One region of the Thalassolituus sp. UBA3500 genome, then DNA from elsewhere that is predicted to be linked to it. Evidence: predicted binding sites of a transcription regulator. Region 1 holds the regulator's gene; each other region holds the start of a gene.

What was found. Region 1 encodes FNR, which switches genes on or off when oxygen is low (the NO sensors DNR and NnrR bind a similar motif). Its sites were predicted from a motif close to TTGATNTANATCAA; they were not measured.
Region 2: a site for FNR is predicted at 2,624-2,637, ahead of petA (ubiquinol-cytochrome c reductase iron-sulfur subunit). Genes of this name have one in related genera too.
Region 3: a site for FNR is predicted at 1,852-1,865, ahead of uspE (universal stress protein UspE). Genes of this name have one in related genera too.

Annotation. Positions count from the first base shown of each region.
Region 1 is NZ_DFQB01000048.1:9,125-13,325, reverse strand. It holds gene ttcA (tRNA 2-thiocytidine(32) synthetase TtcA) at 1-364, opposite strand, end outside; gene B2R29_RS12220 (hypothetical protein) at 421-915, opposite strand; gene fnr (fumarate/nitrate reduction transcriptional regulator Fnr) at 1,170-1,934, opposite strand; gene B2R29_RS12210 (sulfite exporter TauE/SafE family protein) at 1,963-2,640, opposite strand; gene ccoS (cbb3-type cytochrome oxidase assembly protein CcoS) at 2,633-2,872, opposite strand; gene B2R29_RS12200 (heavy metal translocating P-type ATPase) at 2,875-4,201, opposite strand, start outside.
Region 2 is NZ_DFQB01000051.1:3,379-7,579, reverse strand. It holds gene B2R29_RS12660 (peptide chain release factor 3) at 1-1,086, shown strand, start outside; gene B2R29_RS12655 (hypothetical protein) at 1,311-1,526, shown strand; gene rplM (50S ribosomal protein L13) at 1,649-2,080, shown strand; gene rpsI (30S ribosomal protein S9) at 2,085-2,477, shown strand; gene petA (ubiquinol-cytochrome c reductase iron-sulfur subunit) at 2,701-3,297, shown strand; gene B2R29_RS12635 (cytochrome b) at 3,297-4,201, shown strand, end outside.
Region 3 is NZ_DFQB01000026.1:4,321-8,521, reverse strand. It holds gene B2R29_RS06450 (propionyl-CoA synthetase) at 1-256, shown strand, start outside; gene B2R29_RS06445 (flavodoxin family protein) at 371-835, opposite strand; gene uspE (universal stress protein UspE) at 853-1,779, opposite strand; gene B2R29_RS06435 (LysR family transcriptional regulator) at 1,947-2,825, opposite strand; gene leuC (3-isopropylmalate dehydratase large subunit) at 2,956-4,201, shown strand, end outside.

The DNA.
Region 1 (4,201 bases):
GCTCAGGGAAGCCAGGCTGCTTCTGATCCATATTGACGGCGATAAGCTCGAAATTGACGGGCGCACTTTTCTGCAGGCTCATCAGAATTTCCAGCATGGTGTAAGAATCTTTGCCACCAGACAGACAGACCATGATTTTGTCGCCGTCTTCAATCATCCGGTAGTCTTCGATGGCTTTGCCGACATTACGGCGCAGGCGCTTCTGGAGCTTGTTGAATTCGGTCCTGGATTTGCGTTCAGCTTGATTCTCTGCGGCTTCAGTTGTTCCCGCAGATGGCTCAACGGTCGCTGGGTCGAAGACCTCAGGCTGATAGCCTTTTTCAGGTTGCGAAACAGCAGATTCAGACACGTTTACTTCAGACATATAACACCCCATGCATAGGGTGCGCTTTATATCAGAATGTGGTGATTATATAAACATCAGGCCACAGCGTGACTGGATTCGACCAGCTCTTCGTAGCGTTGAACGAAGTCCTGAACGGTGAGGTCGTCACGGGTGTGGTAGCAGTTTTTCCAGAGTGTTGCCAGGTGCAGCACACTGGCGCCGCGCGGTAGGGTGAACTGTGGGTGACGAACGTAAGCAAGCCAGGTAACGGCAGTCGCGTAGGCCAGGTTGGTTGTTAGTTCGGCATGCGGGTTATCCAGAAATTCTCTTTGGCTGGCAATGCCACGCACCTTACTGGCCAGTTCTGGCCGCTCGGCGAGATAGTCGTCCCAGATGTGTCTGTGGGTCAGGCCGTGCAATCGGTAGATGCCTGAAGTGCGTTGCCCTTCTGTTTTCAGAAAGGCCCCCAACTCCGACTCAATGGCGGCAGTACCCAGCAACAACAACTCAGCGTCTGCACTGTTGGCATCCAGCTTCTGCAGCGTCGGACGAATAACGTACGTCCGGAAATCCTCAGCATCTATACCCATCAGAAACTCCAGGGAGTAATTTTTGGCAGTTAACGGTAGTGCAGCAATTAGCGTACCTGTTTGGCTGGCCGTGAGATAAACCCTCGCTATCAGGTGTTTACTCAATCGTACTGCCTGATACGGTAAGCATAGTGATGCAGGTCGCAGGGGGAGGCAAATATTTGCGCAGTGTGACCAATGTCTGATATTGCGAGCGAGAAAAGGATGAGCACAATCCGTGTGCTGAGCGATATTTATAAGCGCCAGAACTGAGATCAGCTCTCTGTCTGGTGCAGACACTCATCGTTGGCGCGTGTAAGTCCGGCGAGATCAAACAAGGTGTCGCTGTCTTTCAGGATAATTTCCTTACCCTGAGTCTCGATCAGTTCGTTTTTCTGGAAGCGAGTGAAGACACGGCTGATGGTTTCTACCGCCAGACCCAGATAGTTACTGATGTCGACACGTGACATTGGCAGACGGAAATGCGTCGCTGAGAAGCCACGGCGCTGATAGCGCTGAGAGATATCAAGCAGGAAAGACGCAACGCGCTCTTCAGCGTTTTTCTTACTGAGTAGCAGCATCATGTTCTGATCATGGCGGATTTCGGTGCCCATGGTCGTCATAAGCTGACGGCGCAGGTCTGGTAATTCATCGGCCAGCTGCTCGAGCTGCTGTAGCGGAATTTCACATACTGTGGTCGTTTCCAGCGCTTTTGCCGTCAGTGGATAGGTGCCAGCGTTGTAGCCAGACAAACCGATCAACTCGCTCGCCAGGTGGAACCCGGTAATCTGTTCTTCACCGTTACTTGCCAGTGTGTAGGTCTTAAGGGCGCCCGTGCGGACTGCAAAGACAGACTGAAATTCGGTGCCTTGCTGAAACAGCAGCTGACCTTTCTGGATAGGGCGACCCCGCCGAATGATATCGTCCAGACGCTCCATATCATTTTCGGTCAATGAAAGAGGCAGACACAGCGCATTCAATGAGCAGGTCTGGCAATGAGGCTGCGCTCCACGTAGCGGAGCATTAACTGACATTTTCATAGGCAAGAACGATCTCAAGTACGATAGATCAGGCGGCTGTAAAGCTGGCAGGCTGCCACACAGAAGCCAAAGTCCAGCAACCATAACCGATCAATAATAGACCCGCAATATAACGTGACCACTGGTGACGAATTATGTTCATTACCGATGCCGATGCGAGCCCTGCAGATAATATGGCTGGAAATGTACCCAAACCGAACACAAACATGGTCAGAGCCCCCATTGCTGGTTCTCCGTTGGCAGCTACCCAGCTAAGCGTGCTGTAGATCAGACCGCACGGAAGCCAGCCCCATAACATACCGAGAATCCATTGGCTTGCAGGGTCTGAACGACCGAGGCGTTTCTGCGCGTGCGGTTGAATTCTTTGCCAGAACAGTTGGCCAAACTGCTCAATGCGCGTCAGCCACAGTGCCCAACGGGCGATGTAAAGGCCCATCAATATCAGCATCACTCCAGCGACTGAGCGTAACGAGAGCATCAGGGTGTCGTGCAGGCTGGAGAGCCACAGTCCAAGGCTACCCACAAGCAGTCCTGCGAGGGTGTAACTGGTGATGCGGCCAAAATTAAACAGTAGAGATGCTCTTACTCTGTGCTGAGTATCAAGCTGCCCAGCGGCCGCTGCGACGCCACCGCACATGACCAGGCAATGGCTGGCGCCAAATAAGCCGAGCAGAAGGGCGGTGAGGAGCGAGAGGGGTTCAGTCATTCGTCGTCTTGTCTGGCTTACTGCCCGAATCAGAATCCGACTCTGAATCGGCCGTTTCAGCAGTGCTGTCTTCGCGGCGCTCGTTCAGGTATTCATCGTCGTCGAAGAGTATTTTGTGCGCGGGCGAGTCGAGATCATCAAACTGCCCCCCTTTGACGGCCCAGAAGAAAATAGCCACGGCAATAGCGAGTAGGGCAATCGACAGAGGAACCAGTACGTAAATAATATCCATGATCAGTTCTCAGCAGTAAGTGCAGTCGGGCGGCGGGTGAGTCGCAAGGCATTCAGTACGACCAGCAAAGAGCTGAATGACATGCCGATGGCTGCCGCCCAGGGCGGAACCAGACCAGCTGCCGCCAGTGGTAACGCAATCAGGTTGTATAGTAACGCCCAACCGATGTTCTGACGAATGACATTGCGGGTTTTGTGCGATACCGACAGGGCATCAGCAATCACTTCCAGTCGACCGTTGGTGAGCAGAGTATCTGCATTGGTTTTTGCCAGGTCAGTCGCTTCATTGACGGCCAGTGACACGTCTGCACCAGCCAGGACCGGGACGTCATTAATGCCATCTCCTACCATAAGCACGCTGTCGCCCTGTTCTTGCCACTCGCGTACGATGGCGAGCTTGTCTTCCGGGCTGAGGCCGTTACGTACATCGGTAATGCCTAGTTCATCAGCAACCAGAGTCGCAGATCTTGACGGGTCACCGGTGAGCAGTGCGACGTCAATTCCACGAGATTTCAGGGTGTCTATTAACGGACCAGCGCTGCGGCGCACGGTGTCGTTCAGGAGGAACCAGGCTAGCGGTTGTTTATCGTCAGCTAACAACAGCCATTGGCCGGATACGCTTTCAGGCGGCAAAATACCATCTGGCCAGACGAAATCCGGGCGGCCGAAACGAAATCTGTAGCCATTAACCTGACCACTGACCCCCTGACTCGGGTGATGCTGAATGTCTTCGGTAGGAAATACCGGGTAATGACGAAACGCCTTAGCAATCGGGTGGCTGGCATGCTGTTCAAGAGATGCGACTACCGAGGCCAAAGTATCCTGATCCAGCTCGATATTGTTTTCTCTAGCGCCCGCGACTGGGCGGACTTCCGTCAGGGTCAGATGACCCAGTGTCAGGGTGCCGGTTTTGTCGAACACTACGCGATTTACCGACTGCAGTGTCTCTAATACATGCCCTTTACTGATTAACAGGCCGCGTTCACGCAGAGCTGTTGTCGCTGCAGTAAGGGTCGTTGGTGTGGCGAGAGAGAGGGCACATGGGCATGTGACTACTAATACCGAAAGTGCGATAAAGAACGCGTGATCGTTGCCCTGAAACATCCAATAGCTGAACACAGAGGCCGAGATAATCAGAACCGCAGCGACGAAGCGGCTGGCAATGCTGTCGGCAATAAGCGCGACTTTGGGTTTTTCCTGCTGGGCTCGATCCATCAGGCGGACGATGGTCGATAGCTTTGCATCCGCGCCCGTGGCCGTAACCTGCATTACAAGCGGGCTTTCGACGTTCATGGTGCCGCCAATCAGAATGTCACCGGCTTGTTTGTTG
Region 2 (4,201 bases), on a different contig from region 1:
GTCACATGGCCAATCGGCATGGGGAAAGCCTTTAAAGGTATCTACGACCTGATGACCGATACCATCCATGTATTCAAACAAGGTCAGGCGAGCGTCGTACCGGATGATATCCAGATTGGCGGGCTCGACTCACCTGAGGCGCTGGAGCTGTTGGGCGCAGAGCTTATTGAAGAAGTTAAAGAAGAAATCGAACTGGTACAGGCGGCCAGTCACGAATTCGATCTGCAGGAATACCTCGATGGCAAGCTGACGCCAGTCTTCTTCGGAACGGCACTGGCCAACTTTGGTGTGCGTGAAATGCTCAATTACTTTGTTGAGTGGGCACCATCGCCATTGCCGCGTGGTACTGATCTGGGCGAAGTCGCACCTGACAGCGATAAGTTCACCGGCTTCGTCTTTAAAATTCAGGCCAACATGGACCCGAAACACCGTGACCGCATCGCCTTTATGCGCATCTGCTCGGGCACCTACAGCAAGGGCATGAAAATGAAGCACGTCCGAATCGGCAAAGACGTGAAGATTGCCGATGCCGTGACCTTCCTGGCCGGTGACCGTTCGGCGGTGGAAGAAGCCATCTCTGGCGACATTATTGGTCTGCATAACCATGGCACCATTCAGATTGGCGACACCTTCACTATGGGTGAAGATCGTCAGTTCACCGGGATTCCGCACTTTGCGCCGGAACTGTTTAAGCGTGTTCGCTTAAAAGACCCTCTGAAGATGAAACAGCTGCAGAAAGGTCTGCAGCAGCTTTCAGAAGAAGGGGCGACGCAGCTGTTTATGCCGCTCAATAACAACGACCTGATTCTCGGGGCGGTGGGTGTGCTGCAGTTTGACGTTGTACAGCAGCGTCTGCGCGATGAATATAAGGTTGAGTGCATCTACGAGCCGGTGAACGTAAACACCGCACGCTGGGTTTACTGCGATGACGAGCGCAAGCTGGAAGAGTTTAAGCGTAAGGGCGGTGAGAACCTGGCGATCGATGGCGGTGGCTACCTGACTTACATTGCGCCGACTCGTGTGAACCTGTCGCTGACTGAGGAGCGTTGGCCGGATATTCAGTTCCGCTCTACACGTGAACACTGAGCAGCGAGCCGTAACCTGATAGTCGTAATAGCGCGCCGGTGATATTCGTCTGACTTTCCTTGCGGACAGGTCATTCTGAACTAAGCTTTCCTGCATGGATATCATCGCTGTGCGGGGGCTTAGCGACAATGGCGATTTACTTTTTATCAGGCGTACTCATTACATTGGTTCTTTGTGGTGGCATACGCTGGTGGATCCAGAGACTCCTGGCTCAGGAGAAACTGATGCTGGATGATGCAAAAGGTTACTTCCTGATTACCTGTATTGTGGTTGGCTTTCTCGTCAGCGCCGGATTCTTCTGGGCAGGGCAGGTGATGGGATATGATCAGGCAGAAGAAACCTCCCAGGCGATGGGGTTGGCCATTCTGCTCGACGTTATGGTGGCTCTTCTGAGCTTGATTTGGGGCCTGGTTTCTCTTAAAGAACCAGAGCAGTACTGAGTTTTTACCTCGTAATGCAGGGACTCAAAAACTAATTGAATTAGTCCTTGCACTACCCCAATCCCTCCTATAGAATGCCGCCCTCTTTTCGAATCAACAATGCCCTTGAAGGCGAGAATTTGATGAAAACTTACAGCGCAAAACCAGAAGCCGTAAAACGTGAGTGGTTTGTAGTTGATGCAGCTGATAAAACGCTGGGTCGCCTGGCCACTGAGGTTGCTCTCCGCCTGAGAGGAAAGCACAAGCCAGAATACACACCACACGTTGACACCGGTGATTACATCGTTGTTATCAACGCAGACAAAGTAAAAGTAACCGGCAAGAAAGCTGGCGATAAGATGTACCATCGCCACACAGGTTACCCGGGTGGTCTGAAATCAATCTCTTTTGAAAAGCTGATTGATTACAAGCCAGAACAGGTAATCGAACTTGCGGTGAAAGGCATGCTTCCTAAGAATCCTCTTGGTCGTGCTATGTTCAAGAAAATGAAAGTTTACGCAGGTACTGAGCACCCACATACTGCTCAGCAACCGCAAGAACTGAACCTGGGATAAGATGATGGCAGTAACACAATACTATGGTACCGGTCGTCGTAAGACCTCCACCGCGCGCGTCTTCCTGCGTCCTGGTACTGGCAGCATCGTAGTAAACAAGCGTCCTCTGGACGAGTACTTCGGTCGTGAAACGGCTCGTATGGTTGTTCGTCAGCCACTCGAACTGACTGAAAGCCTCGAAAAGTTCGACGTAATCATCAACGTACAAGGCGGTGGCGGTAATGGCCAGGCCGGTGCAATCCGTCACGGTATCACCCGTGCACTGATGCAGTACGATGAAACTCTGCGTCCTTCACTGCGTGCAGCGGGTTACGTTACTCGTGACGCTCGTGAAGTTGAACGTAAGAAAGTGGGTCTGCGTAAAGCACGTAAGAAGCCACAGTTCTCCAAGCGTTAATCCAACGCCGAAGAACAAAAAGAAGCGCTTATTGGCACAGATCAATAAGCGCTTTTTTTATGCCCAAAACCCCATGCCTTGTGGGTATTTCTGGTTGTTTCCTGACCCTGTTTTCTCTATTATGTGCGCCGCCCTGTATGCTACGCTTGATCTGTATAAATTATGTACAACTAGCGCAGGTCGCGTAGCTGCATAAGAATTTAAATGATGGGAGAAGATGGTAATGAGTCAAGACGGCGTTAATAAGGCCCGGCGTACTCTGCTGGTCGGCGCTACTGCCGGTGTCGGTGCTGTCGGTGCTGGCTTCCTTGCGGTGCCCTTCGTTAAGTCCTGGATGCCAAGTGAAAAAGCGAAGGCAGCTGGTGCTCCGGCGAAGATCGATGTCAGCAAAGTAGAACCAGGTGCAATGGTCACCGCTGAATGGCGCGGTAAGCCGGTGTATGTCGCTCGCCGTACCGACGACATGCTGAACACTCTGGAAGGCCTTGCTGACCGGTTGAAAGATCCTGAGAACGCTAATAAAGCGCAGCAGCCTGAATACGCTGACAACCTTTACCGTTCCCGCAAGCCTGAGCTGATCGTTCTGCTGGGTGTTTGTACTCACCTGGGCTGTGCTCCAAAGTACATCCCTGAAGTGCAGCCGCAGCCATTTGATCCAAACTGGCAGGGCGGTTGGTTCTGTCCGTGTCACGGTTCGCGTTTTGACCTGTCTGGTCGCGTCTACGGCGGTTCTCCAGCGTCTGATAACCTTATTGTCCCTGCCTACATGTTCGAAAGCGAAAATGTGGTTGTGGTCGGTGTTGATGAGGAGAACGCGTAATGAGCCAGAACACCAATAAAATCATGGCCTGGATCGATGACCGTCTTCCGGTAACCCAGACCTATGAAAAGCATATGTCTAAGTACTATGCACCGAAGAACTTCAACTTCTGGTACTTCTTCGGCGTACTTTCTATGCTCATGCTTGTTAACCAGATCCTGACCGGTATCTGGCTGACCATGCAGTTCACGCCAAGCGCTGAAGCTGCTTTTGCATCTGTCGAATACATCATGCGTGACGTAGAGTGGGGCTGGCTGATCCGCTACATGCACTCCACCGGCGCGACCTTCTTCTTTGTTGCTGTATACCTTCACATGATGCGTGCGATTCTGTACGGGTCATACCAGAAGCCACGTGAGCTGATCTGGATCTTCGGTATGCTGATTTACCTTGCCCTGATGGCTGAAGCTTTCATGGGTTACGTACTGCCATGGGGCCAGATGTCCTATTGGGGTGCTCAGGTAATTATTTCTCTGTTCTCTGTCATGCCATACGGCGACCTGCTGACTGAGTGGATCCGTGGTGACTTCCTGATTTCAGGCGCTACCCTGAACCGCTTCTTCGCACTGCACGTTGTTGCTGTACCTCTGGTGATTGTTGCCCTCGTTGTTATGCACCTGTTGGCGCTGCACGAAGTGGGCTCTAACAACCCAGATGGCGTTGATATCAAGAAACACAAAGACGAAAACGGCAAGCCGCTCGACGGTATTCCGTTCCACCCTTACTACACCGTTCACGATCTGGTGGGTATTGTGGTCTTCCTGATGGTGTTCTGTACTGTGCTGTTCTTCTTCCCAGAAGGTAACGGCTTCATGCTGGAATACGCTAACTTCGAGCCTGCAAACGGTCTGAAGACCCCAGAGCACATTGCTCCTGTTTGGTACTTCGGTGCGTTCTACGCCAT
Region 3 (4,201 bases), on a different contig from region 1:
CGGCGTGACGATTGATGAAGCAACACTGGAGTCCGAAGTTATCCAGCGTGTACGTGAAAATATTGGCGCGGTTGCTAGTTTTCGTCACGCGGTTGTTGTCCAGCGTCTGCCGAAAACACGTTCAGGGAAGATTCTTCGCAAGGTGTTGCGCAATATAGCAAACAGCGAAGAGTACCAAACTCCGTCAACTATTGATGATCCGGCGTGTCTTGTCGAAATTGAGGACGTTTTATCGAAAAAAGGTTTAAGAAAATGAAACTTTGAGGAACTGATACGCGGATGCCGTATCTGAGCTTACGGTTGTTGCAAAACAACCTTTATGATTGCTCCCCCTCTACGCCGGCCTTCGGGTCGGCGTTTTTTTATTTCACTAAATAATGCCTTCTGACAGCGCGGTCGCAATGGCCTCGCCGATATCGCTGATTTCGTCCAACCAGGCTTCCTGCCAGTTTCCCCGGTATATGATGGGTTCCTGTACCCAGCGCCAACGCAGCCCTGTTGTGATGGTTTGCAAAGCACGGACAGTGCCTGTTCCATCGTGACCTGCTCGTACGATGGCGACACAGGGCAGGCCTTGTTTGTCGTCCAGTACCGGGTAATAAATACGATCAAACCAGTCTTTCATGGCCCCTGACATGTAGCCAAGGTTTTCTGGGGTCAGTAGTACGATCCCATCGGCCGTTTGAAGGTCTTCGCTGTCTGAGTCCAGTGGTGCTCTGGACGTGACCCTCAGATGAGCACCTGTGTTCTCTGCCCCAACTATAAGCCCGTCACGCAGGCGGGCCAGATTTTCAGAAGGGCAGTGAGCAATAATCAGAAGATTCTTGGTCTGCATATCAACCGCTTTGGTGTTTACTCTACGTCGGGGTTAACGCCGTCTTTGGGTTTGATCACGAGAACGTCGCAATTGAGTTTGTCGACCAGTGCTTCGGCAGTATTACCAATCAGGACACCGCTAAACCCTTCGCGCCCAATGGTTCCAACCACGACGAGGTCGGCTTCGATGTTTGCTGCGACGTCGGGAACGACTTGTTCAGCATCTCCTTCGAGAACATGGACGTGGTCGCTGGCGACGTTAAATTTCTCTGCCCAGCGCGCAGTGGCTTCTTTGTGCTGGTCCGTAATGTAGTTCTGAATGTCGTCCGGAGGTGATACTTCTGGCACCATCGCGAGCGCAACTGCCACCATGGGGTAAGCGTTCGTAATGTGCAGGTCGGTTTCAAAATGATCTGCAAGATGCTCGGCATAGGAAAGAATATTATCGTTAATGAGGGTGTGGCCCTTATCAGAGCTGGTAGCATCGATACTGGCCAGTATGCGGTTGTGTTTCCAGGCGTCAGGTGACTTAACCATCATGACGGGAGCTGGGCAGTGTCTCATCAGATTCCAGTCAGAATGCGAAAACAGTCGATCTATAAGACCATGTTTCTGAGTGGACTTGATGACCAGATCAAACTCAGTATCGCGTGCGGATTCTATAGCCGCGTCGTGCAGGTGTTTCTGCCAGTACGCCTCAGTATTCGTCTTGATCCCCGAGCAGCTATCCAGTTCTGTAAGGGAGTCCAGCCAGAGTTGTGCCTGACGCAGTAATGCCTGTTTTACACTGTTTGCGGTAGTGTCTGCCAGTTGTGATGCCTGATCGCCGAAACTGTCCCATGCGGTGGTAAGTAATGTCAGGTCAGCATCGAGGGCTTTGGCTAGCCAGCAAGCACGCTGCAAGCCCGGTTGCTCTTCGTCGTTTTTGTCCAGTACTACCAGAATATGATTGATATCGAGCATGGTGTTCTCCTCAGTGCCGCCATGGCGTAATCCGTTCTCTCATTGAGCATATCGCTTTCAGATGGCAGCGTCTTGCCCTGCCTCAAGGTAAATGGCCTCAAGGTAGATAGCTTCAAGATAAATCGCCCGATGCCTACGACACCCTGCTGGTGGATGAGGTTCTCACTTTAATCGTCGGCACTGGCATGAAGGAGTTTCAGCAGGGCAGCAGCGGCATTACTTTGCGTCCTATGTTTAAGAAACACCGCCCCGAGCTGCCTGCGAAGGCTGGCTCCTGGCCAGTCGATAATCGTTAAAGCCTCGTCATTGATCATTGAGGCTGGCAGTACCGACCAGCCCATGCCGACAGAGACGAGCATCTTAATGGTTTCGAGATAATTGGTTGGCATCGGCGCTTTAAGTGTCAACCCCTCGGCGGCAAACACGTTATTGATCAACTGGTAGGTGATCGTGTCGGGCTCCGGGAGAATCGCAGATTCAGATGAAAGGTCCTGAAGGGAGATTTTCGATATGCCCGCCAGTCGATGGTTGTTCGAGCAGACGCAGACCATGTCATCCTGCCAGAGAGGAATAGCGGCAATATCTGTCTTTGGGGTTTGTTCAAGAGTCGTCAGAGCCAGGTCGACCTGGCGAAGCCTGACGGCCTGATATGCTCGTTCAGACCCCATAAACTGCAAGTCCAGATCGACATTCGGATGGGCCTGCACAAATTTCCGCAGTACCGGTGGTAGCCGGTGCAGCCCTATGTGGTGGCTGGTGGCGATGGACAGGCTGCCAGCGATATCGCCGCTCAGATTCTCCATCTGCTGTGTAGTGTCGGCGACAAGGTCCAGAATACTGCGTGCTCTCGGCAGAAGAGCCGTGCCTGCGTCGGTCAGACTCACGGTCCGGTTGTGACGCTCGAACAGAGGGACGCCCAACTGGGTTTCAAGTTGTTGAATACGCTTACTGACCGCCGACTGGGTCAGGTGCAGTTGCTCTGCTGCGGCCGAGAAAGAGTGCGCTCCGGCGACCGCGAGAAATGCCTTAAGTGATTGAGTATCCATGCTGACCTATGACTTCTATTCCTTTTGGGAATTCAAACTAGAAAAAATATGAATTTCTGTTGTTTATCAGCTGTTGTAAACTGGCGCAAGTGATTTGATGAGAACGAACAACAACTCTGGAGCACCGAGCATGGCCGGCAAGACTCTTTACGACAAACTCTGGGATCAGCACGTGGTGAAAACCCGTGAAGATGGTACCGCCCTTATTTACATCGATCGTCAGCTTCTGCACGAAGTAACGTCACCTCAGGCATTCGAAGGCCTGCGTCTGGCCAATCGTATGCCATGGCGCCTCGATGCCAATCTGGCGACCCCTGACCACAACGTACCGACGACGGTGTTTGAGCGTCAGTCGGGTATCGACGGCATTCAGGACCCTGTGTCACGTATTCAGGTGAAAACCTTAGATGATAACTGTGATCACTTTGGTATCAACGAATTCAAAATGGCCGACAAACGTCAGGGCATCGTGCACGTCGTCGGTCCGGAGCAGGGGGCAACGCTGCCGGGCATGACCGTCGTCTGCGGTGATTCTCATACGGCGACCCACGGCGCATTTGCTGCATTGGCTCACGGCATCGGTACGTCTGAAGTTGAACACGTGCTCGCGACTCAGTGTCTGATTCAGCGCAAGATGAAAAACTTGCTGATTAAAGTCGATGGTGAGCTGGGTAAAGGCATTACCGGTAAAGACGTGGTGCTGCATGTGATTGGTGTGATCGGTACTGCGGGCGGCAACGGTTGTGCCATGGAGTTTGGTGGTTCTGCTATCCGCTCTATGAGCATGGAAGGCCGCATGACCATGTGCAACATGGCGATTGAAGCCGGTGCCCGTGTGGGCATGGTGGCATTCGATGACATCACAGCAGACTATGTTAAAGGTCGTCCGTTTGCGCCGAAAGCAGAGCAGTGGGAAATGGCGCTTGAGGCATGGAAAGACCTGAAGTCGGATGACGATGCCGAGTTCGATAAAGTCGTCGAGATCCGCGCGGAAGACATCAAGCCACAGGTGACCTGGGGCACGTCTCCCGAAATGGTGACTACCATCGATGCGACAGTACCCACCCTCGACGACGCCGAGAATGATGTTGAGCGTTCAGGTTTTGAGCGTGCTTATGAATACATGGGCCTGACACCGGGCCAGAAGATTACTGACATTAAGCTTGATCGAGTATTTATCGGTTCGTGCACAAACTCACGCATTGAAGACCTGCGTGCCGCTGCTGAAGTCGCGAAAGGGCGCAAAGTAGCCGACAGCCTGATTCAGGCCTTAGTGGTACCGGGCTCTGGGCTGGTTAAAGCGCAGGCCGAAGAAGAAGGTCTGGATAAGATTTTCGAAGAGGCCGGTTTTGAATGGCGTGAGCCAGGTTGCTCTA